Regions from separate parts of the Kitasatospora sp. NPDC056327 genome, predicted to be linked through region 1. Evidence: riboswitches for the same ligand, from Rfam matches in the RefSeq annotation. Region 1 holds a riboswitch; each other region holds the start of a gene.
What was found. A riboswitch is a leader RNA that binds a small molecule or an ion and turns the genes downstream of it on or off. The one in region 1 is predicted to bind cobalamin.
Positions count from the first base shown of each region.

Region 2: another riboswitch for cobalamin. It lies ahead of ACFCX4_RS20695 (cobalamin biosynthesis protein); the one in region 1 lies ahead of ACFCX4_RS12640 (hypothetical protein).
Region 3: another riboswitch for cobalamin. It lies ahead of ACFCX4_RS20510 (HoxN/HupN/NixA family nickel/cobalt transporter); the one in region 1 lies ahead of ACFCX4_RS12640 (hypothetical protein).
Region 4: another riboswitch for cobalamin. It lies ahead of ACFCX4_RS04665 (CoA-acylating methylmalonate-semialdehyde dehydrogenase); the one in region 1 lies ahead of ACFCX4_RS12640 (hypothetical protein).

Region 1 covers NZ_JBHJRC010000066.1:346-5,161, forward strand. Annotated here, with positions in the region: gene ACFCX4_RS12630 (ATP-grasp domain-containing protein) at 1-970, opposite strand, end outside; gene ACFCX4_RS12635 (hypothetical protein) at 983-2,218, opposite strand; gene ACFCX4_RS12640 (hypothetical protein) at 2,603-2,935, opposite strand; cobalamin riboswitch at 3,168-3,296, opposite strand; gene ACFCX4_RS12645 (ferric reductase-like transmembrane domain-containing protein) at 3,557-4,552, opposite strand.
Region 2 covers NZ_JBHJRC010000140.1:1,560-6,595, reverse strand. Annotated here, with positions in the region: gene ACFCX4_RS20705 (putative cobaltochelatase) at 1-695, opposite strand, end outside; gene ACFCX4_RS20700 (cobyric acid synthase) at 692-2,206, opposite strand; gene ACFCX4_RS20695 (cobalamin biosynthesis protein) at 2,203-3,171, opposite strand; cobalamin riboswitch at 3,252-3,463, opposite strand; gene ACFCX4_RS20690 (alpha/beta hydrolase family protein) at 3,641-4,756, shown strand.
Region 3 covers NZ_JBHJRC010000138.1:469-5,504, reverse strand. Annotated here, with positions in the region: gene efp (elongation factor P) at 1-477, opposite strand, end outside; gene ACFCX4_RS20515 (M24 family metallopeptidase) at 544-1,650, opposite strand; gene ACFCX4_RS20510 (HoxN/HupN/NixA family nickel/cobalt transporter) at 1,730-2,851, opposite strand; cobalamin riboswitch at 2,883-3,076, opposite strand; gene ACFCX4_RS20505 (ArsR/SmtB family transcription factor) at 3,160-3,534, shown strand; gene ACFCX4_RS20500 (Fpg/Nei family DNA glycosylase) at 3,598-4,428, opposite strand; gene ACFCX4_RS20495 (AAA family ATPase) at 4,536-5,036, opposite strand, start outside.
Region 4 covers NZ_JBHJRC010000017.1:32,850-37,885, reverse strand. Annotated here, with positions in the region: gene ACFCX4_RS04675 (enoyl-CoA hydratase/isomerase family protein) at 1-619, opposite strand, end outside; gene ACFCX4_RS04670 (acyl-CoA dehydrogenase family protein) at 619-1,767, opposite strand; gene ACFCX4_RS04665 (CoA-acylating methylmalonate-semialdehyde dehydrogenase) at 1,764-3,263, opposite strand; cobalamin riboswitch at 3,470-3,660, opposite strand; gene ACFCX4_RS04660 (CbtA family protein) at 3,869-4,738, opposite strand; gene ACFCX4_RS04655 (CbtB-domain containing protein) at 4,756-4,980, opposite strand.

The DNA.
Region 1 (4,816 bases):
GTCGGTAGGGGCGGTCGGCCCGGGCGCGGAACCGGTCGGGGCGGACGTAGGCGTCGACGCTCCACTCCAGCTGGCCCTCGCCCAGGACCTCGGCCGTGTAGTAGGGCAGCCCCGAGACGCGGGCGCCGGCCTCGACCAGCCGCGGGCCGTCCGGGGTCAGCTTGATCTCCAGGTGTGCCGCGCCGTACCGGATTCCGAGGGAGTCCAGCACCCGGCGGCCGTAGTCGAAGAGCTCGCCGACCGGCTCCTCGTCGGAGCGCAGCAGCACCTGTGCGGTCACCAGGTCCCGGACCCCGTTGGCCTCGATCCGCTCGGTGCGCCAGGCGTCGGTCAGCCGGTGCGCACCCGCGCAGCTGACCGTGTTCACGATGTACTCGGCGCCCACCAGGTACTCCTGGGCCACCACCTCGGTGACCGGCTCGCCCAGGAGCGTGCGGCGGCTGCGCAGTCCGCGCAGCGCGGCGGCCGAGTCCCGCGGCAGGTCGCAGAACGACACACCGGCGCCCCAGTAACCGCGCAGGGGTTTGACGACCACGGTCCCGCCGAGCTTCTCGTGCCAGGCGAGCAGTTCGGCCTCGTCGCCGGTGCGCAGCTGCCGCATGCCGGGGACGCCCTGCGCCTTGATCGTCTCGATCTGCACGTACTTGTCGCGCCGCGCGCTGCTCAGGGCCGTGCCGTTGGTGGGCAGGCCCAGCCGTTCGGAGAGGGTGTCGGCGAGCTCCACCCCGGTCTCGCGGCCGGCCAGGACAGCGACCGTGTCCAGCGCGGCGAGCCGTGCGGCCAGGGCGTCCGGGTCGCCGTCGTGGACCAGCACACGGCCGAAGGCCCGGTCGTCCGCCGGATCGACGCCGGGCGGATGGGCGGCTGTGCTCCGGACCTGGATCACCTCGCCGTCCAGCGCGCCGAACGCGCCGGCGAAGCCGGAGGCGGTGCCGTACGCGTCGACGACCGCGACACGGAATGCTGGCATCGGTTGCCTGCCTCAACTGTTGGCCGGCGCGGAGCCGGGGTGGGCGACGTCGGCGCGGAGTGCGAGGAGCCGGTAGACCGCGTTGGTGAGCACGTGCCGGACGCTGAACCCCGAGGTGCCGGGGTCCCGGCCGTCCAGGATGTCGTGCTCGCCGCCCTGCCCGTGGATGTCGCGACGGGTCAGCCCGGTCCGGTCGCGGAACGCCTCGGGGAGCGCGTGGCGGGTGACGCCCAGGTGGGCCATCCGGAAGTCGACGAACCTGTCGATCACCCGGACCAGCCGGTCGCGGCCCGCGGGGTCGAGCACCAGCCGTCCGTCCCGCAGCCGCTGGGACACGTTCGCCCCGCGGATGGAGTCGCCGCGCCATCGCGCGAGGACGGGCCGGGACCAGGAGGGGAAGTAGGACATCGACTGGTCCAGGAAGACGCCGTACTCCTTCGACGGCGGCAGCAGGGCGAGTTCGAGGAGGTGGACGCTGGGCATGAACGCGCCGCTCGCGCCGCGCGGGCCGCCGGGATGGCCCATGTGGTAGGGGCGGAACCGGTCGAACGCCTCCTGCGACAGCCTGCGGTACCTCGCCATGTACCGGGTGAACTCCGCGAGGTGTTCGCCGACGTCGTCCAGGACCGCGGCGGGCCGGGCGGTGACGAGCCGGTCGGTGACGAGCCGGTCGGGGGCGGGCCGGCCGGCGGTGGGCCGGACGGTCGCCGGCAGGACCAGCGAACGCAGGCCGTACGCCGCCGACCTGGCCCACGGCTCGGAGAGGTGGTGGCCGAGGTAGAAGTCCCGTTCGAGGGCGGCGTCCCGGCCTGCGGAGAACACCCGGATGTCGCCGCTGCGCAGGTGTTCCTCGCAGTTGACGTCGATCAGGAGCTCGTAGCTCAGGTGGGGATCCAGGGCGGGGAACCTGCCGCACCGGGTGGAGATCAGCTCGGTCAGGGCCCGGGGCGCGGCCTGGGGCCCGGCGGGTGCGTAGCCGCTGAGCAGGAAGAGCAGGTCGAGCTGGAGGAGGCGGGCGGTCCGTTCGTCGTCCTCGGCGAGGACCACCGGAGCGACGCTCCGGAGCATCTGCTCCTGTAAGTCTGCGAGTTGATGATACGTCAGGCGACCTGCGGAGATGTCTTCGAGGGCGACGGGGAGGCTGTTCAGGACGTAGTCGCGCAGGGCGGAGCCGAAGGGGCCGCCGGAGGCGGGAGGGGTGTGCTGCGGGTGGTGCGCGGCACCGTCGAAGAGCCGGGTACTGTTCACGTCTGCTCCTTGCCGGCCGCCGGGACGGGCCGTGGCGGTACGGAAGTCGGGGTTGTTCGCGGGCGCGGTTGTCTGCCGGTTGCTGTGCCGGCAGCGCCGGGGGACTCCTCGGCGGGGCGGGGCGGGCCGGGCGCGGGTCGTGCCGCTCCCTGCGCCCCGAGGTGGAGCCCATCGGTCCTCACTGTCACGCGCGCTGTGTCCGGCTCGCATCAGTCATATGACTCTGAGTCCGTGACGGTGTCGGGAGCGGGGCGCGCGGCGGACCGCGGTCGAGAACGGCGCGGGGAGGGGAGTTCAGGCCCGGGCGGGCCGGGTTCGGGGGAAAGGAGCCCGGCCCCCGGACCCTGCTCCCGGACCGCCCGGCCCGGGAGCAGAGGTGACCGCTCAGGCGAGGGGGGCCGTCCGGCGCGGCGCGGGGAAGACGTGACGGTCCAGCAGTGCCGGGCGCGGGGCCAGCCCGGGGCCGCCGGCCCGGATCCAGTCGGCGACCGCCTCCGTCGCGGCCGGGTCGTTGACCAGGCCCAGCCAAACCGGCCGTCCGCCGGCCGACCGGCCCCCGGCGGAGGGCCGGACCACGATCACGTTCGCGCGCTCGCACACGTCCAGGCACTCGGAGACCCGCACCGGGGCGGCCTCGCGCAGCCGCGCGGTCTGCGCGGCGTGGTCCGTGCCGGTCACCTTGACCGTGCCGCAGCAGCAGTCGCGGCAGACCACCACCCGGCAGGGCGCCGGGCCGGGCGGTTCCGCCGCCGTACCGCCGTCTGCCGCGGTTCCCGTCGTGCTCCCCGGGCCGGCTGCGGTACCGACCGCCGTTCCACTGCCGGCCGCCGGGCCGGTGGGCGTTCCGCCGCCGGCTCCGGCCGTTCCGGTGTCCATGAGGTCGGGCATGCCGAACCACCCCTCTCTCCGGGGAGATCCGCCCCGGGCTCCTGCGAGGTGGCGACGCCGTGAGTCTCCTGGCTCCCGGGTCGCAGCTCGTCCCGGCCTTCCCGCCCCTCACGGGGGCAGTGGCCCGCGCGGGATCCGCTCGCCGGTCACAGTGGCGGGACCGCTCCGGATTCTCACCGGATTCCTCGTTCCGCCGTCGCCCTGTCGTCGATCATCATTCCATCGGACCGGCTTCCCGCCCAGCCCGTCCCCGAACCGGCCGGCCGGCCGCTCGGCCCGGTGGACGGCCCTCATACGGCCGGTGCCGTCCGCAGGCCGGTACACCCGCCAGGCCGACGCACCCGCCAGGCCGACGGCACCCACGCGCGCAGCCCGGCGCCGTCCGCCGTACGTCCGCCGCCCCCGACGCCGAACCGCCCGCTCGCCGCTCGCCCGCTCAGCCCCACCCGCTCACCCGGTCCCGCCGGCCTGCCCGCTGGAGGCCGACGGCGCCGGCGCCGCCGGCGGCCGCGTCCGCCCGCCGTCGTGGCCGGAGGCCACCACCGCGATCAGGCCGACCACGACGGCCGCCACCGCGACCCGTCCGAGCGCCCGCACCACCCACGCCGGCAGCGCCCGCGCCCCGCCGGCCCCCGGTGCCCCCAGCCGCTCGGCCCGCCGGGCGGGCCGCAGCAGCCGGACCAACAGCAGTACGGCGAGCGGCACTTGCAGCAGCCACACGACGGTGCGCGGCCACTCGCCGTACCAGACGTTGGTCCCGTAGAGCAGCGTGTGCCAGACGCTCAGCACGTAGACGACGATCACGAAGCGGTGCAGCCGGCGCCAGGTGTTCGGCCCGATCCGGTGCCGCACGTAGAACAGCAGGCCGAGTGGCACGGCCAGGTAGAGCGCGCCCTGCCCGAGCGGGATGGCGGTCCGGCCGGTGCCGGAGTCGTACCAGCCGGGCACGAAGCTGTCGGCGAACCCCGACCAGAGCCGGTCGCCCCACGTCGACTCGGCCTCGTAGCGCACGAGTTCGGCCGCGAACAGCAGCGCGTGCGCGAACATCAGGGCCGTCGTGGTCAGGCTCGTCGTGCGGTGCCAGCGCTCCAGGGTCTGCCGCGCGACCGGTAGCCGGGCGGGCCGCGGCCCGGACAGCAGCAGCCCGAGCACCACCGTCCCCCACGCCCACAGCAGCCCCGACCAGCCGAACGCCTGGCTCAGCAGGTACATCCAGTACGTGCCCGCGTCGTCCATGAACGGCATGACCGCCACCGTCGCCGAGGTGCCGGCGTTCATCCGGACGTACAGCAGCAGGAACACCGCCGCGGTGACGCCGAACGCCGCGCCCGCGTCGGGCAGTGCGGCCCGCAGGTCGGAGCGGAGGGCGACGCGTTCGGCGGGCCGTCGTCCGGCGGCGGGCGGGGCGTCCGGACCGTCGCCCCGCGGCGTCGTCTCAGGCAGCATCGTGGACCTTCCGGAACGGCGGGACACCGTTTGACGGTGTACAGCGGGAGGTGGGTCGAACAAGTGTGACGGAGGGGTTCCGCCTTGCCGAGCCCGTATCCGGCCAGAGTGACACGTGCGCCGCCGGTCCTTCCGCCGCAGCGCCCCGACGCCCCGGCCCGCGGACCGACGGCATTCGGACAACCGTGCGCGCGCGCTCTGCCACCGGAGCGCGAGCCCCCGTATGCTCGTGTCCGCAGCTGGTTCGCGCCTCCTGTCCGACCC
Region 2 (5,036 bases), on a different contig from region 1:
AACCGGGCGGCGAACGCGTCCGGGCCGGCGTCGTAGGCGAGGCGGCGGCGCACCACCTCGGCGCGCTCGGCCGGCTCCCGGGTGGCGGCGATCTCCACCGTCAGGCCGAACCGGTCGAGCAGCTGCGGCCGCAGCTCGCCCTCCTCCGGGTTCATCGTGCCGACCAGCAGGAAGCGCGCCGCGTGCCGCACCGACACGCCCTCGCGCTCCACGTAGGAGCGGCCCATCGCGGCGGCGTCCAGCAGCAGGTCCACCACGTGGTCCTGCAGCAGGTTCACCTCGTCGATGTAGAGCACGCCCCGGTGCGCCCGGGCGAGCAGCCCCGGCTCGTAGGCCTTGACGCCCTCGGCGAGCGCCCGCTCCAGGTCCAGCGAGCCGACGATCCGGTCCTCGGAGACGCCGACCGGCAGCTCGACGAGTTGGGCGGGGCGTTCGGCGGACGCCGCGCCGGCGTGCGCGCCGTCCGGGCACTGCGGGTCCGGGGCGGCCGGGTCGCAGGCGAAGCGGCAGCCGTCGACGGTCGCGATGGACGGCAGCAGGCCGGCCAGCGCCCGCACCATGGTCGACTTGGCGGTGCCCTTCTCTCCGCGCACCAGCACGCCGCCGACCGCCGGGGAGACCGCGTTCAGCAGCAGGCCGAGCCGCAGGTCGGACATGCCGACGATCGCGGTGAACGGGTAACGGACGTCACTCATGCAGGCTCTCCAGGGGCTCCGGGCGGCAGGAACGGCAGCGATCCGGCCGCCGGCACCCCGCCCTCGATCAGCTTCCACAGCGCGTCGGTGTCCGCGTGCTCCTCGATCAGTTCGCCCAGCCGGTCCAGCCGGGCCTCCCGCGCCGCCGCGAACGAGGTGTCCGGCGCGGGCACGAACGCGCGGCCGGCCGCCGTGGCGACCTCGCGCAGCAGGGCGCGCCGGAAGCCGTCGTTCTCCAGCGCGCCGTGCCAGGTGGTGCCCCACACCGAGCCCGCCCGGCAGCCGTCCAGGAACGCCTCGCCGCCCTCGGCGGTGACGATCCCGTGGTGGATCTCGTAGCCCTCGACGCGCTCCCCGTAGGCCTCGCCGACGGGCCGGCCGAGCACCTTCTCCGCGCCGAACCGCACGTGCGCCGGCAGCAGCCCGAGGCCGTCCACCGCGCCCGCCCGCGACTCGACGCCGTCCACGATCGACCGGGCCAGCATCTGGTAGCCGCCGCAGACGCCGAGCACCGGCAGCCCGGCCGCCGCCCGCGCCCGCAGCACCGGCTCCAGGCCGCGCTCGCGCAGCCAGGCCAGGTCCGCGACGGTGGCCCGGGTGCCGGGCAGCACGACGAGGTCGGCGTCGGCCAGCTCCTCGGGCCGGGTCGCCCAGCGCACCAGCACGCCGGGCTCCTGGGAGAGCGCGTCCAGGTCGGTGAAGTTGGACAGCCGGGGGAAGCGCAGCACGGCCACCCGCAGCACGTCCGCGCCGTACGGGCCGCGTGCGGCGGTCCGGTCGACGACGGTCGACAGGTCCAGCGAGTCCTCGGCGTCCAGCCACAGGTCCGCCAGCATCGGCAGGGTGCCGAGCACCGGACGGCCGGTCAGCCCGAGCAGCATCTCCAGGCCGGGGGCCAGCAGCCGGGCGTCGCCGCGGAACTTGTTGACGAACCAGCCGGCCACGTGCCGCTGGTCCTCCGCCGACAGCAGCGCCAGCGTCCCGTACATGGCCGCGAACACGCCGCCGCGGTCGATGTCCCCGACCACGACGACCGGCAGCCCCGCCGCGGTGGCCAGGCCCATGTTGGCGATGTCCCGGTCGCGCAGGTTGATCTCGGCGGGGGAGCCCGCGCCCTCGCAGACCACCACGTCGAAGCGGCCGCGCAGGTCCGCCAGGCACTCCAGGGCGCGCTCCAGCAGCACCGGCTTGCGCTCGCGGTAGTCCAGCGCGCCGACCTCGGCGACCGGCCGGCCCAGCAGCACCACCTGGCTGCGGCCGTCCGCGCCGGGCTTGAGCAGCACCGGGTTCATCGCGGCCTCCGGCTCCACCCGGGCGGCCTGCGCCTGCATCGCCTGCGCGCGGCCGATCTCCGCACCGTCGGCGGTGACGAAGGAGTTCAGCGACATGTTCTGCGCCTTGAACGGCGCGACCGCGACGCCCTGCCGGGCCAGCCAGCGGCAGATGCCGGCGGTCACCACGCTCTTCCCGGCGTCCGAGGTCGTCCCGGCGACCAGCAGTGCCCCGCTCATGTCCTGCCCCTTCTCCCGCCCAGCGCCGCCCGGAGCAGCAGGTGCCCGGCGACGGTCGTACCCAGGGCCAGCGCGCTCACCCGCCGGGAGAGCACGCAGGCCCGCTCGATGTCGTCCACCCCGACGGGGCGCAGCTCCCCGCCCAGCACCGGCCGGTGCTCGACGCGCTCGCCGTACCGCAGCGTGCCGCCCAGGCGCACGCCCACCGCGCCCGCGAAGGCCGACTCGGCCTGACCGGCGTTCGGGCTCGGGTGCGCGGAGCCGTCGCGCCGCCAGACCCGCCAGGCGGTGCGCGGCTCGGGCGCGGCGGCGACCGCCAGCAGCGCGGTCAGCCGCGCGCCCGGCCAGCCCGCCACGTCGTCCAGCCGGGCCGAGGCCCAGCCGAACCGGGCGTGGCGGGGCGAGCGGTGACCGACCATCGCGTCCAGGGTGTTCACGGCGCGGAAGGCCAGCAGACCGGGGGTGCCCGCCAGGCCGCCCCAGACCAGGGCGTTGACCACGGCGTCGGCGGTGTTCTCGGCGACCGACTCGACGACCGCGCGGGCCAGCTGCTGCTCGTCCAGCGCGCTCGGGTCGCGCCCGCACAGGTGCGGCAGCCGCTCCCGGGCCGCCGTGAGGTCCCCGGCGGTCAGTGAGCGGCCGACGGTGCGGGCCTCCCGGGTCAGCGAGGTGCCGCCGAGTACCGTCCAGGTCGCGGCGGCGGCGAGTGCGGCCCGGCCGAGCGGACGGCGGGTCAGCAGCCGGTCGGCGGCGAGCGCGCCGGCCGCGACCGTACCCACGCAGAGCGCGGTGTAGGCGGTGCCGGCGCCGCGGTGGTCGCGCCAGAGGAGGCGTTCGAGGCGGCCGGCGGCGGTGCCGAAGGCGGCCACCGGGTGGCCGCGGCGCGGATCGCCGAACCGGGCGTCGGCCAGGTAGCCGGCGACGGCGCCCGCGCCGAAGACGGCGGCCCGGGTCAGCGGGCGCACGTCGGCAGCGGGCGGGGGAGGGGCCGGCCGGGCGGGGCAGCCTGCATGGCGTGCGTGTCCTCACTCAGGGTCCGCGCCCTGGATCGACGAACCGGGGGCGAGAGTCTCCTGGCTTCCGGGTCGGACGCGCTCCCGGGCCTTCCAGCGGCTTCTGACGGCGCGCCGTGGCTTCTTCCGGTCGTGCTCCCCGGTGACAGTGGCGGGACCGCGCCGGACTCGCACCGGCTTCCTCTGCATGCCTCCGTATTGGCTGAAGGATCCCATCACGGGCCCGAACCGGGAGTCAACCGAGGTCACGGAGGGGTTGGTCACAGCCTCCGGCGGCCCGCCGGGGCGGTGTGACCTTCGTCCCGGAACAACCCGTACGGCCGTGTCCTGCTGGCCGCGGCCCGCCGCCGCGAGTGGACTGGGCTGAGCAGTGGGTTCCAGACACCGAGGGGTCCCGGCACCGAGCCATCGGGGAGCGAGTATGCGTTGGGGAATCGCGGCCACCGCGGCGGCCGCCGCCGTCGGCACCGGGGCGGCCGTCCTGGTGATCGGCCGCCGGGCGTCCGAGCGGATGGTCCGTCCGGCGGCGGGCGTCCGGGAGCGGACCGGCCCGGTGCTGGTCCAGAGCCTCGGCGCGGGCCGGGTCACGCTCACCCGCGGTCCGGAGAGCGAGCGCCCGGGCCGCTGGGCCGTCGAGTGGGGCGAGGACGGCCACGCGGTCGTCGAGGAGGTGCTGCACGCCGACGAGCGGGGCGTCACCCGCCGCCTGGTCCGCGCCGACCACGGCACCCTCACCCCCGGCACCGAGGTCCGTCTCTCCCCCCGGGTGTACCTCGGGGACCCGTCCGCGGCGCTGGGCCTGCCGTTCGCCGACACCGCCGTGGAGGGCGAGCTGGGCGCGATGCCCGCCTGGCGGCTGGCCGGCAAGCGCGGCACCTGGGTGATCCTGGTGCACGGCCCGGACGACGACCGCCGGCAGGCCCTCCCGGTGCTGCCCGAACTGCGGAGGCTGGAGCTGCCCGCGCTCGTGGTGACCTACCGGGGCGACGCGGGGGCGCCCGCCTCCCCGGACGGTCTCGGCCACTTCGGCGAGACGGAGTGGCGCGACGTCGAGGCGGCGGTCCGGACCGCCCTGGACGCCGGCGCGGGCCGGGTCGTGCTGTACGGCTGGTCGCTGGGCGCCACGATGGCCCTGCAGACCGCCGCCCGCTCGGACCTCTCCCCCGCGATCAGCAGCCTGGTGCTGGACTCGCCGGTGCTGGACTGGCCGGCCACCGCCCGCCGGGACGCCGCCCGGGCGGGCTTCCGCGGCGCCGCCGCCGAACTCGGCGCACTCGCCGCCCAGGGCCGCACCGGGGTGGATCTGGCCGACTTCGCCCGCCTCGCCGAGGGCACCGACCTGCGGGTGCCGACCCTGGTGCTGCACGGCCCGGACGATCCGGTGGCCCCGTTCGCCGCCGCCGAGCGGCTGGCCCGCAGCCGTCCGGACGTCGTCAACCTCCGGCCGTTCCCCGGCGGTGGCCACGCGGCCCTGTGGAACACCGATCCGGACCGCTACGCCGAGACCCTCCGCCGCTGGCTCACCCCCTTCTGCTGAACCCGCCCGCGCCCCCGCCCGCCCCGCCGGGAGCGGGCGGGCGCCGGGGGCCGGCGCAAGGCGCCCGGGGTGACCGCGGACGGAACAACGGGCGTCCGCACCCTCCCACCTGGCATGGACCCGCCACACGGTTCCGGCCAGCCGGTTTGGCCCCCGTTGCCCGATCTTGTCGAGCCCCCGCGCCCCGCGCCCGCCCCCGAGCGGACAACCGGATGTGACAGATGGCCGGTACAAGGGGAAGACTGCTCGACGTGACGTCTCGGAACCCGCGCGACCGTGA
Region 3 (5,036 bases), on a different contig from region 1:
GGCGCCGGTCTCCAGCTTCGCCGGCTTGGTGCCACCGGTGGAGCGGTCGCCCTGGACGCCCGGCTCGGTCTCGGAGATGACGAGCTCGACCGCGGCCGGGAGCTCGATGTACAGCACCGCGCCCTCGTTCACGGCGACGAGCGCGTCGAAGCCCTCCAGCAGGTACTTGGCGGCGTCGCCGACCACGCCCGGCTCGATGGTCAGCTGGTCGTAGGTGTCCATGTCCATGAACACGAAGTTCTCGCCGTCCTTGTACGAGAACTGCATGGTGCGCTTGTCGACGTTGGCGGTCTCGACCTTGGTGCCCGCGTTGAAGGTCTTGTCGACGACCTTGCCCGTCAGGACCTCCTTGAGCTTGGTACGCACGAAGGCCGGGCCCTTGCCGGGCTTGACGTGCTGGAACTCGACGACGGACCAGAGCTTGCCGCCCTCCAGCTTGAGGACCATGCCGTTCTTGAGATCGTTCGTGGAAGCCACGGGCGCACTTACTCCTGGATATAGCTGTCAAGGAACCAAGGGGTCGCGTCCTGTGGCACACCTGCGTCACAGGGCGAGGAGCTCCTTGGTGGTGATGGTGAGCAGCTCGGGCCCGCCCTCCTCCGGGGGGCGCACCACGAGCGTGTCCTCGATCCGGACCCCGCCCCGCCCCGGGAGGTGCACCCCCGGGCCGACGGTGACCGGCACGCGACTGTCCAGTTTACCCATGTCCGTGGGGCCGAGACGCGGTGCCTCCCGGATCTCCAGCCCGATGCCGTGGCCGACCGGGTGCGGGGAGCCGTCCGCGTGCCCCGCCGCCCGCAGGATCTCCCGGGCCGCCCGGTCGGGCACGCACTGCTCGACCCCCGGTCCGAGCGCCTCCCGGCCGGCCCGCTGGGCGCGGAACACCAGCCGGTGCAGCTCGACCTGCCAGGGCGCCGGGGCGGCCCCGATCACGAAGGTCCGGGCGGTCGACACCCCGTACCCGCGGTACTGCGCGCCGAGCACCACCGTCAGGAAGTCGCCCTCCTCGACCCGGCGGTCGGTGGGCTGGTGGGCCTGCCGGCCCGAGTGGCTGCCCGTGCCGACCGAGACCGGGAAGGCCGCCCGGTCCGCGCCGTGGTCGATCATCCGGCGCTCCAGCTCCATCGCCAGGTGCCGCTCGGTGCGGCCGACCAGGATCGACTCCAGCAGTTCGCCGAGCGCCTGGTCGGCGATCTCCGCGGCGATCCGCAGGTCGGCGATCTCGTGCTCGTCCTTGACCAGCCGCAGCCGCTCCACCGCCCGCCCCACGTCCGTCAGCCGCACCCCCTCGGCGAGCCCGGCGACCGTCCGGTGCCGGGTGACCGTCAGGTCGTGCTCCTCCACCGCCAGCCCGGTCACCCCCAGCCCGGTCACGGCCGCCGCCGCGGCGACCGCGGTGTCCGCCCCGGCCGCCACCGGGAGCCGGGTGACCTCGGGGGTGATCAGGTGCTCGCCGGTGTCGTCCGGCGGGAGGTCGTCCGGCAGCGCGAGCAGCGCGCGCTCCCGGGTGAGCAGCAGGGCCGCCCCGCACGGCGGGCAGCCGGTGAGGTACCGCACGTTCGCCGCCCGGGTGATCAGCGCCGCGTCGGCCCCGGACGCACTGCAGTGCTCCCGCAACCGCTCCCGCCGGCCCGCGTACGCATCAGCCATGCGTCGAGCGTACGAACCCGGGCCCCGATCCGCCTGCCGAACGCCACCGGCCGGGCCCGCGGGGGCCCGGCCGGCACCGCTACCGCGCTCCCGGCGCGGCCCCGGAGCCCCACTTCCGCTCCACCCCGGCCAGCCGCCAGTAGGCGATGGCCGCCGCCCAGACGACCACGAACAGACCGACGATCGCGTACCCGACGTTGTCCAGCGAGATCTCCGCGATCCAGCCGCTCACCGGGTCGGTGAGGTCCAGCTTCTCGTGCAGCACTCCGACCAGCTCGATGGTCCCGATCACGAACGCCACCGCGATCGACAGACCGGTGATCGTCAGGTTGTAGTACACCTTCCGCACCGGGTTGGAGAACGCCCACTGGTAGGCGAAGTTCATGAAGGTGCCGTCGAGGGTGTCGAACAGGCTCATCCCGGCCGCGAACAGCAGCGGCAGGCAGACGATCGCGTACCACGGCAGGCCGGAGGCGGCGCCCGAGCCGGCCATCACCATCAGGGTGACCTCGGTCGCGGTGTCGAAGCCCAGGCCCAGCACCATGCCGACCGGGAACATCTGCCCGGGCCGGGTGATCGAGCGGGTCGCCCGGTTCAGCACCCGGGCCAGGAAGCCGCGCGAGTTCAGGTGCGCCTCCAGCTCGGCCTCGTCGAACGACCCCGCCCGCATCCTGCGGAACACCTTGAGGATGCCGAACAGCGCCGCCAGGTTGAGGGCGCCGATCAGGTAGAGGAAGGCGCCGGAGGCCGAGGTCCCGACCACGCCGAGCCACTGGTGGGTGGCGGACCCGTCGTCCATCAGGGTGTTCGCCAGCTGGGCGCCGCCCGCCACCAGGGCGGCCATCAGCACCACCATCGAGGAGTGGCCGAGGGCGAACCAGAAGCCCACCGAGACCGGGCGCCGGCCGTCCGCCATCAGCTTGCGGGTGGTGTTGTCGATGACCGCGATGTGGTCGGCGTCGAAGGCGTGCCGCATGCCGAGGGTGTAGGCGGTGATGCCCAGGCCCACCCCGAAGACCTGGGTGCCGACCTCGTACCTCTCGGGTGCGACCAGGAAGACCAGCGTGCCGAACGCCACCACGTGCATGGCGAGGATCACGCCCATCAGGCCGGCCGTGCGCAGGGTGTCCTCACGCCGCCAGCGGAACGCGGGAAGGGACGCGGGCGCCGTCGGGACGGCGGCGGTTTCGGGCAGGGTCATGCTCGGATCACGCTCCAGCACCTCGTGGAATGACGTCGTGAGATGCCGTGGCCGGTCTCCTGGCTGACGGGGCTCCCGTACCCGCCTTCCCAGGCGCGCGAAGCGCCCAGTGGCGTCGTGGGTACGGACGACTTCCCCCGATCACAGTGGCGAGGGCCGCTCCGGACTGGGACCCCTGAGGGTCCGTCACCGGTCTTCCCGAGCACCACGGCGGGGAACACCGTAGGGGTCGGCGGACAACCCGTGCAAGGCTGCGCACCTGCGCAGGTGTCCAGGATCACAGGGCCCCGCCTGCGAGAATGGGCCGCATGCATCTCGTACCGGCCGACCGCGCGGGCCACCGCACCATCGACGGCCACCGGGTCTGCGAGGCCATCGCGGCCATCGGCGACACCGCCGGGGTCCGCTCCTGGGCCGACCGCTTCGCGCTGCTCGCCGACCCCGGACGGCTCGCCCTGCTGCTCGCCCTGCACCGCACCGGCCCGCTCGCCGTCACCGACCTCGCGGTCGCCACCGGCATGCGCGACCCCGCCGTCTCGCAGGCCCTGCGCCTGCTCCGGACGGCAGGCGTGGTCGCGGGCGAGAAGGAGGGACGTGTCGTGCGCTACCGGCTCGTGGACGCCGGCCTGCGCCCCCTGCTGGACCAGTGCGCCGGTGACGCCGACGGGGCTTCGGCGGGCTGACGCCGGCCCGGCCGGACCGGAGCCGGCGTCACCTCACGACCGCTCACGCCCTCCCGCGCCGCCTCACGTCCAGGCGGCGGCGGGCTGGCAGAACGGGCACCAGAAGAGGTTGCGGGAGGCGTGCTCCTCGGCACGGACGTCGGTTCCGCAGACCAGACAGGGCTGCCCCGCGCGCCGGTAGACGTAGACCTCGCCGCCGTGGTCGTCGACCCGCGGCGGCCGGCCCATCACCTCGGGGGTGTGCTCGGGACGGACCGTGTCGATCCGGCCCGCGCCGACGCCCTCGCGCATCAGGGCGACCAGGTCCGCCCAGATCGCGTCCCACTCGGCACGGCGCAGGTCGCGGCCGGCCCGGTGCGGGTCGATGCCGTGCCGGAACAGCACCTCGGCGCGGTACACGTTGCCGACGCCCGCCAGCACCTTCTGGTCCATCAGCAACGCGGCGATCGTGGTGCGGCTGCCGGAGATCCGCCGCCAGGCGGCGTCCGGGTCGGCGTCCGCGCGCAGCGGGTCCGGACCGAGGCGGCGGGCCACCGCGGCCTTCTCCGCGCCGGTGATCAGCGCACAGGTGTTGGGACCGCGCAGGTCCGCGAAGTGCTCGTCGTTCGCCAGCCGCAGCCGGACCAGGCCGACCGGCTCGGGCACCGGGCCGTCACCCGGCTCGCCGAAGGTGAACCCGCCGTACAGCCCGAGGTGGACGTGCACCCAGGCGTCCTCGCCGAAGCCGAGGAACAGGTGCTTGCCGGTGGCCTCCGCCGCGGTCAGCTCCCGCCCGTCGATCAGCTTGGCGCCGTCCGCGAAGCGGCCCTGCGGACTGCTGGCACGGACCGGCCGGCCGCCGAAGGCACGGTGGTTCTCGGCGGCGAGGCGGTGGATGATGTGGCCTTCCGGCACGGGCGCGGCTCCCCCCGGTGGTTCGTTCAGGACGCGTCCATCATCGCAGCCGGCACCGACAGCCCGGCCCGCCCGGAGCACCGGCCGCGGACGGCCGGCGGCCGGGCTCAGCGGACCGGGACGCCCATCAGCCGGGCCAGGATCACCCGGTCCAGCTCGGCCGCCGTGGCGGCCACGTCGAGGTGGGAGTTGTCGATGATCGGCAGGCCCGAGTTGTACCAGCCGGCCATCCGGCCGTGGATCCGGGCCACCTCCTCGTCACCGAGCCGGCGGTTGCCGCTGCGCCGGGCGTTGCGGCCGAGCACCGAGTCCAGGCTGGGCAGCAGCACCACCGGGATCATGCCGGGGCCGATGTGCCGCTTCCAGCCGCCGAGGCCGATCGCCGGGCGGTTGGGGAAGACGGCGTCGTCGATGATGCAGGAGATGCCGTTGGCCAGGTAGTTGCGGCAGGCGAAGCCGCAGGTGCGGCGGGCCAGCCGGTACTGCGCCTCGGAGGCGTCGTTCCAGCCGGACTGCGGGTTGGCGAAGCCGGACTGCACCCACTCGCGGACGTCGTCGAGGCTGATGTGCGCGGTCGGGGCGGGGCGCCGCTCGGCCCAGTGGCGGGC
Region 4 (5,036 bases), on a different contig from region 1:
GGACACTCGATTCGGCCAGGTCGTCGAGCAGGGCGGGAAGGCGCTCGGCGGGGACGAAGTGGTCGGCGAGGCCGCAGAGCAGGGCGTCCGCCGCACCGGCCGATCCTGCCGTGAGGGCGAGATGGGTGCCGAGTTCGCCGGGCGCCAGGGCGAGCAGATAGGTTCCGCCGACGTCGGGGACGAAGCCGATGCCCGTCTCCGGCATCGCGACCCGGGTGCGCCCGGTGACGATCCGGACGCTGCCGTGGGCGGAGACGCCGACCCCGCCGCCCATCACGATGCCGTCCATCACCGCGACGTAGGGCTTGGGGTAGCGGGCGATCCGGGCGTTGAGCCGGTACTCGTCGCGCCAGAACTCCTCGACGGCGGCCGGGTCGCCGCCGGTGGCGGCCCGGTGGATGGCGACGATGTCGCCCCCGGCGCAGAAGGCCCGGTCGCCGGCTCCGGTGATGACGACGGTGGCGACCCGGTCGTCGTGCTCCCAGGTGTCCAGGGCCTGCGCGATCCGCCCCACCATGGCGTGGGTCAGGGCGTTCAGGGCCGACGGCCGGTTGAGGACGATCAGTCCGGCCCGGCCCTCGCGGTGGACCAGGACCTGGTCGGTGGCGCTGTTCCCCATCACGCGGCTCCGGTCAGGCCGCGGGCCACGATGACGCGCATGATCTCGTTGGTCCCTTCCAGGATCTGGTGCACCCGCAGGTCGCGGACGATCTTCTCGATGCCGTACTCCGCCAGGTAGCCGTAGCCGCCGTGCAGTTGGAGCGCGGAGTCGGCGACCTCGAAGCCGGTGTCGGTGGCGTGGCGCTTGGCCATCGCGCACAGCTGCGGCGCGCGGGCGTCGCCGCGGTCCAGGGCGTCGGCGGCCCGCCGGACCAGGGCCCGGGCGGCCTCCAGTTCGGTGGCCATGTCGGCCAGCCGGAACTGGAGCGCCTGGGCGTGGAGCAGCCGGGTGCCGAACGCCTCCCGCTCGGCGAGGAAGGTCATGGTGCGTTCCAGCGCGCTCTGGGCCCCGCCCAGCGAGCAGGCGGCGATGCCGAGCCGGCCGCCGTTGAGTCCGCTCATGGCGATCCGGAAGCCCTCCCCCTCCGTGCCGAGGAGGCGGTCGGCGGGCAGCCGGACGCCGTCCAGGACCACCTGGCGGGTGGGCTGGGCGTTCCAGCCCATCTTCCGCTCGTTCGGGCCGAAGGACAGCCCGGGGTCCTCCCGGTCCAGCAGGAAGGCGGAGATGCCCCGCGGTCCCGGGCCGCCGGTGCGGGCCATGACCAGGTAGACCCGGGAGGTGCCCGCGCCGGAGATGAACTGCTTGACCCCGTCCAGGACGTAGTGGTCCCCGTCGCGCCGGGCCCGGGTGCTCAGCGCGGCGGCGTCCGAGCCGGCCCCCGGCTCTGTGAGGCAGTAGCTGCCCAGTTGCTCGGCCGCGCAGAGCCCCGGCAGCCAGCGGCGGCGCTGCCCGTCGGTGCCGTAGCGGTCGACCATCCAGGCGACCATGTTGTGGATCGACAGGTAGGCGGCGATCGAGGGGCAGCCGGTGGCGAGCGCCTCGAAGGCCACCACCCCGTCCAGCCGGGTGAGTTCTGATCCGCCGGCGTCCTCCCGGACGTAGACGCCGCCCAGGCCGAGGTCGGCGGCCTTGCGCAGCACGTCGACGGGGAAGTGCTTGGCCTGGTCCCACTCCACCGCGTGCGGGGCGAGGTGCTCGTCGGCGAAGGCCCGGACGGCCCGGGCGACGGCACGCTGTTCCTGGTCGAGATCGTGCACGGCGCTCAGCCCATCGTGGGGATGGTGAAGCTGGCACCCTCCTTGACCCCGGAGGGCCAGCGGGAGGTCACCGTGCGGGTGCGGGTGTAGAAGCGGACGGAGTCCGGGCCGTGCTGGTTGAGGTCACCGAACGCGGAGCGCTTCCAGCCGCCGAAGGTGTGGTAGGCGATCGGCACCGGGATCGGCACGTTGACACCGACCATGCCGGTGTCGACGCGGCGGGTGAAGTCACGGGCGGTGTCGCCGTCGCGGGTGTAGATGGCCACGCCGTTGCCGAACTCGTGCTCGCTGGGCAGGCGCAGCGCCTCCTCGTAGTCGGCGGCACGGACGACCGTGAGCACGGGGCCGAAGATCTCCTCGCGGTGGATCCGCATGTCCGGTGTGACCCGGTCGAAGAGCGAGGCCCCCAGGAAGTAGCCGTCCTCGTGCCCCTCCAGCCGGAAGTCCCGGCCGTCGACGACGAGTTCGGCCCCCTCCCGGACGCCGAGGTCGAGGTAGCCCCGGACGCGTTCCAGCGCGTCCCGGCCGACCAGCGGTCCGAAGTCGGCCTCCGGGTCGTCCGAGCGGCCGACCCGGAGCGCGCCGATCCGCTCGACCAGCTTGGCGACCAGGGCGTCGGCGGTCTCCTCCCCCACCGGTACGGCGACCGAGATCGCCATGCAGCGCTCGCCCGCGGAGCCGTAGCCGGCGCCGATCAGCGCGTCCGCGGCCTGGTCGAGGTCGGCGTCCGGCATGACGATCATGTGGTTCTTGGCGCCGCCGAAGCACTGCGCGCGCTTGCCGTGCGCGGCGGCCGTGGCGTAGACGTACTGGGCGATCGGGGTGGAGCCGACGAAGCCGACCGCCTGGACCCGCGGGTCCTCCAGCAGGGTGTCCACGGCCTCCTTGTCGCCGTTGACCACGTTCAGCACGCCCGGCGGCAGTCCCGCCTCCAGGAACAGCTCGGCGAGCCGCAGCGGCACCGAGGGGTCGCGCTCGGAGGGCTTGAGGACGAAGGCGTTGCCGCAGGCCAGCGCCGGTGCGGCCTTCCAGAGCGGGATCATCGCCGGGAAGTTGAACGGGGTGATGCCGGCGACGACGCCGAGCGGCTGGCGCATCGAGTACACGTCGATGCCGGTCCCGGCGTTGTCGGTGAACTCGCCCTTCAGCAGGTGCGGGATCCCGGCGGCGAACTCGACGACCTCCAGGCCGCGCTGGAGGTCGCCGTGGGCGTCGGCGACGGTCTTGCCGTGCTCGGCGGAGAGCAGCCGGGCGAGCCCGTCCCGCTCCTGCTCGACGAGTTGGAGGAAGCGCAGCAGCACCCGGGCGCGGCGCTGCGGGTTCCAGGCCGCCCAGCCGGGCTGGGCCTGTTCCGCGTCGGCGATCACGGCCTCGACCTCGGCGCGGGACGCCAGCGGCACCCGGGCCTGGACGCGGCCGGTATTGGGGTCGTACACGTCTCCGAAGCGGCCGGAGGTGCCGGCGGCGGGCTTGCCGGCGATGAAGTGGTGCAGTTCACGGACCATCACGAACCTGCTCTCGTCAGGGCGTCAGGAGGATCCGAGGGAGGGGCGCACGGCGTCCGCCCGCACGGCGCCCGGGCGGGCGCGGGCGTGGGGGCTGCCGGGCGCGGCGAGCCGTCAGGGTGACGGGCGGGCCGCGGCCGTCGCAGGATCACCAGGGTCGGGAAGAGCGCAGACCGGTGCCATGCGTGTTTGCTCCATCCTCGTGGACAACACGGAACACCCGCAGTCGGTATCCTGACTCCCGGATCGGCGCGCGTCGCCCGGCCTTCCCGGCCAGCGGCCAGTGGCTGGTACTGCGGCGACGAACTCCCCGGTCACAGTGGCGGGACCGTGCCGGATTCACACCGGCTTCCCTGCACTGCGGGCCTTGTCCACGACCATATAGTCGGACGTCCTAGTAAGTCCAGAGCGCCACCCGCCTCCCGCCTTCCATCGCCCGTCACCCGTCACCCGTCACCCGTCACCCGTCACCGGACGTCCCGCCCCGGTTCCGGTTCCGGCGGGCGGGGCGACGGGCAGGTGCCGTGAAAGCGGGAAAGCGCACGGTTCGACCCCGCCGGCGCGCCTTCGGCAGGGTCGAACCGTGCGCTTTCCGGAACTGTCCGTCAGACCGCCGGAGCGGGGGCGGCCGTGCGGTCCCCGACGGGCGCGGCGGGGGTGAGGGCCCGCTGTGCCAGGGCGCCGAAGACCAGGGCGAACCCGGTCCACAGCACGGCCTGGAGACCGATCGAGGCGAGCCGGAAGTCCCACATCAGCCCGGCCGGGAAGCCGTCCGGGATCGCGTCGTCGTTGGACGGCAGGACGAGCGCGAGCAGCGCCATCACCGCGGCGTAGCCGACACCGGCCGCGACGACGGCGTTCCAGGTGCCCAGACGCGGAGCCAGGCGCCTGCCGAGGATGACCGCGGCGACACCGATCAGCACGCTGAGCGCGATCATCAGGAAGAACAGCGACGTGCGCTTCCCGATGGTGTCCGGGTTGCCGACCGCGGGCGGCATCGCCGGGTACTTGAGGAACGGCACCAGGTAGACGGTGGCGAACGCGGCGCCCGCGACCAGCGCGGCGGTGGCCCGGGGGCCGAACCGGCCGATCCGGCCGAGGGCGAAGCAGAACGCCAGCGCCGCGATGCCGCCGACGGCGACGCCGTAGACCAGGACCCCGGTGGCGAGGCCCGCGGTGGACTGGAGGTCGCGGCTGACCAGTTCCTCCTCCTCGTCACCGGAGCCGGCGGCGTCGGCGGTGCCGGCGGCCCCGTGGGAGTCGGCGTGGTCGCCGGCGGGTTCCGCCGCCTCGCCGTGGTGGTGCCCGGCGCCGGCGGACTGGGACTGCTCCTGCGCGATGGCGTCCGAGACGGGGCCCTCGCCGACGGTGTAGGCGAAGACGAAGGCCACCAGTCCGGCGATCAGGCCCGCGATCAGGCCCCGCAGCAGCAGCTTTCCGACGGTGCCCGAGGAGACGGTTGCGGAGTTGTTCATCGGTGCCCGGTCTCCGCTCAGTGGCACGGGAAGCCGAGCAGGTGGCGGCCGTCGTGCACCCACTCGTGCACGGTGGCCCCGGAGATGAGGGAGGTGGCGCCCTGTTCGGCGCCGACGAAGTAGAGCAGGACCAGCATCAGGGTGCCGAGGAACAGCGCCCAGGGCAGGATGGCGCGGATCGGCAGCGCGGCCGGGGCGGAGCCGCCCGCGGGCAGGCTGGGTGAGAGGACGGACTGGGCCATGGCAGGACCTCCTGGGGGAAACACGCGTCCCGTTCGGTGGAGCTCTGACGACGGCG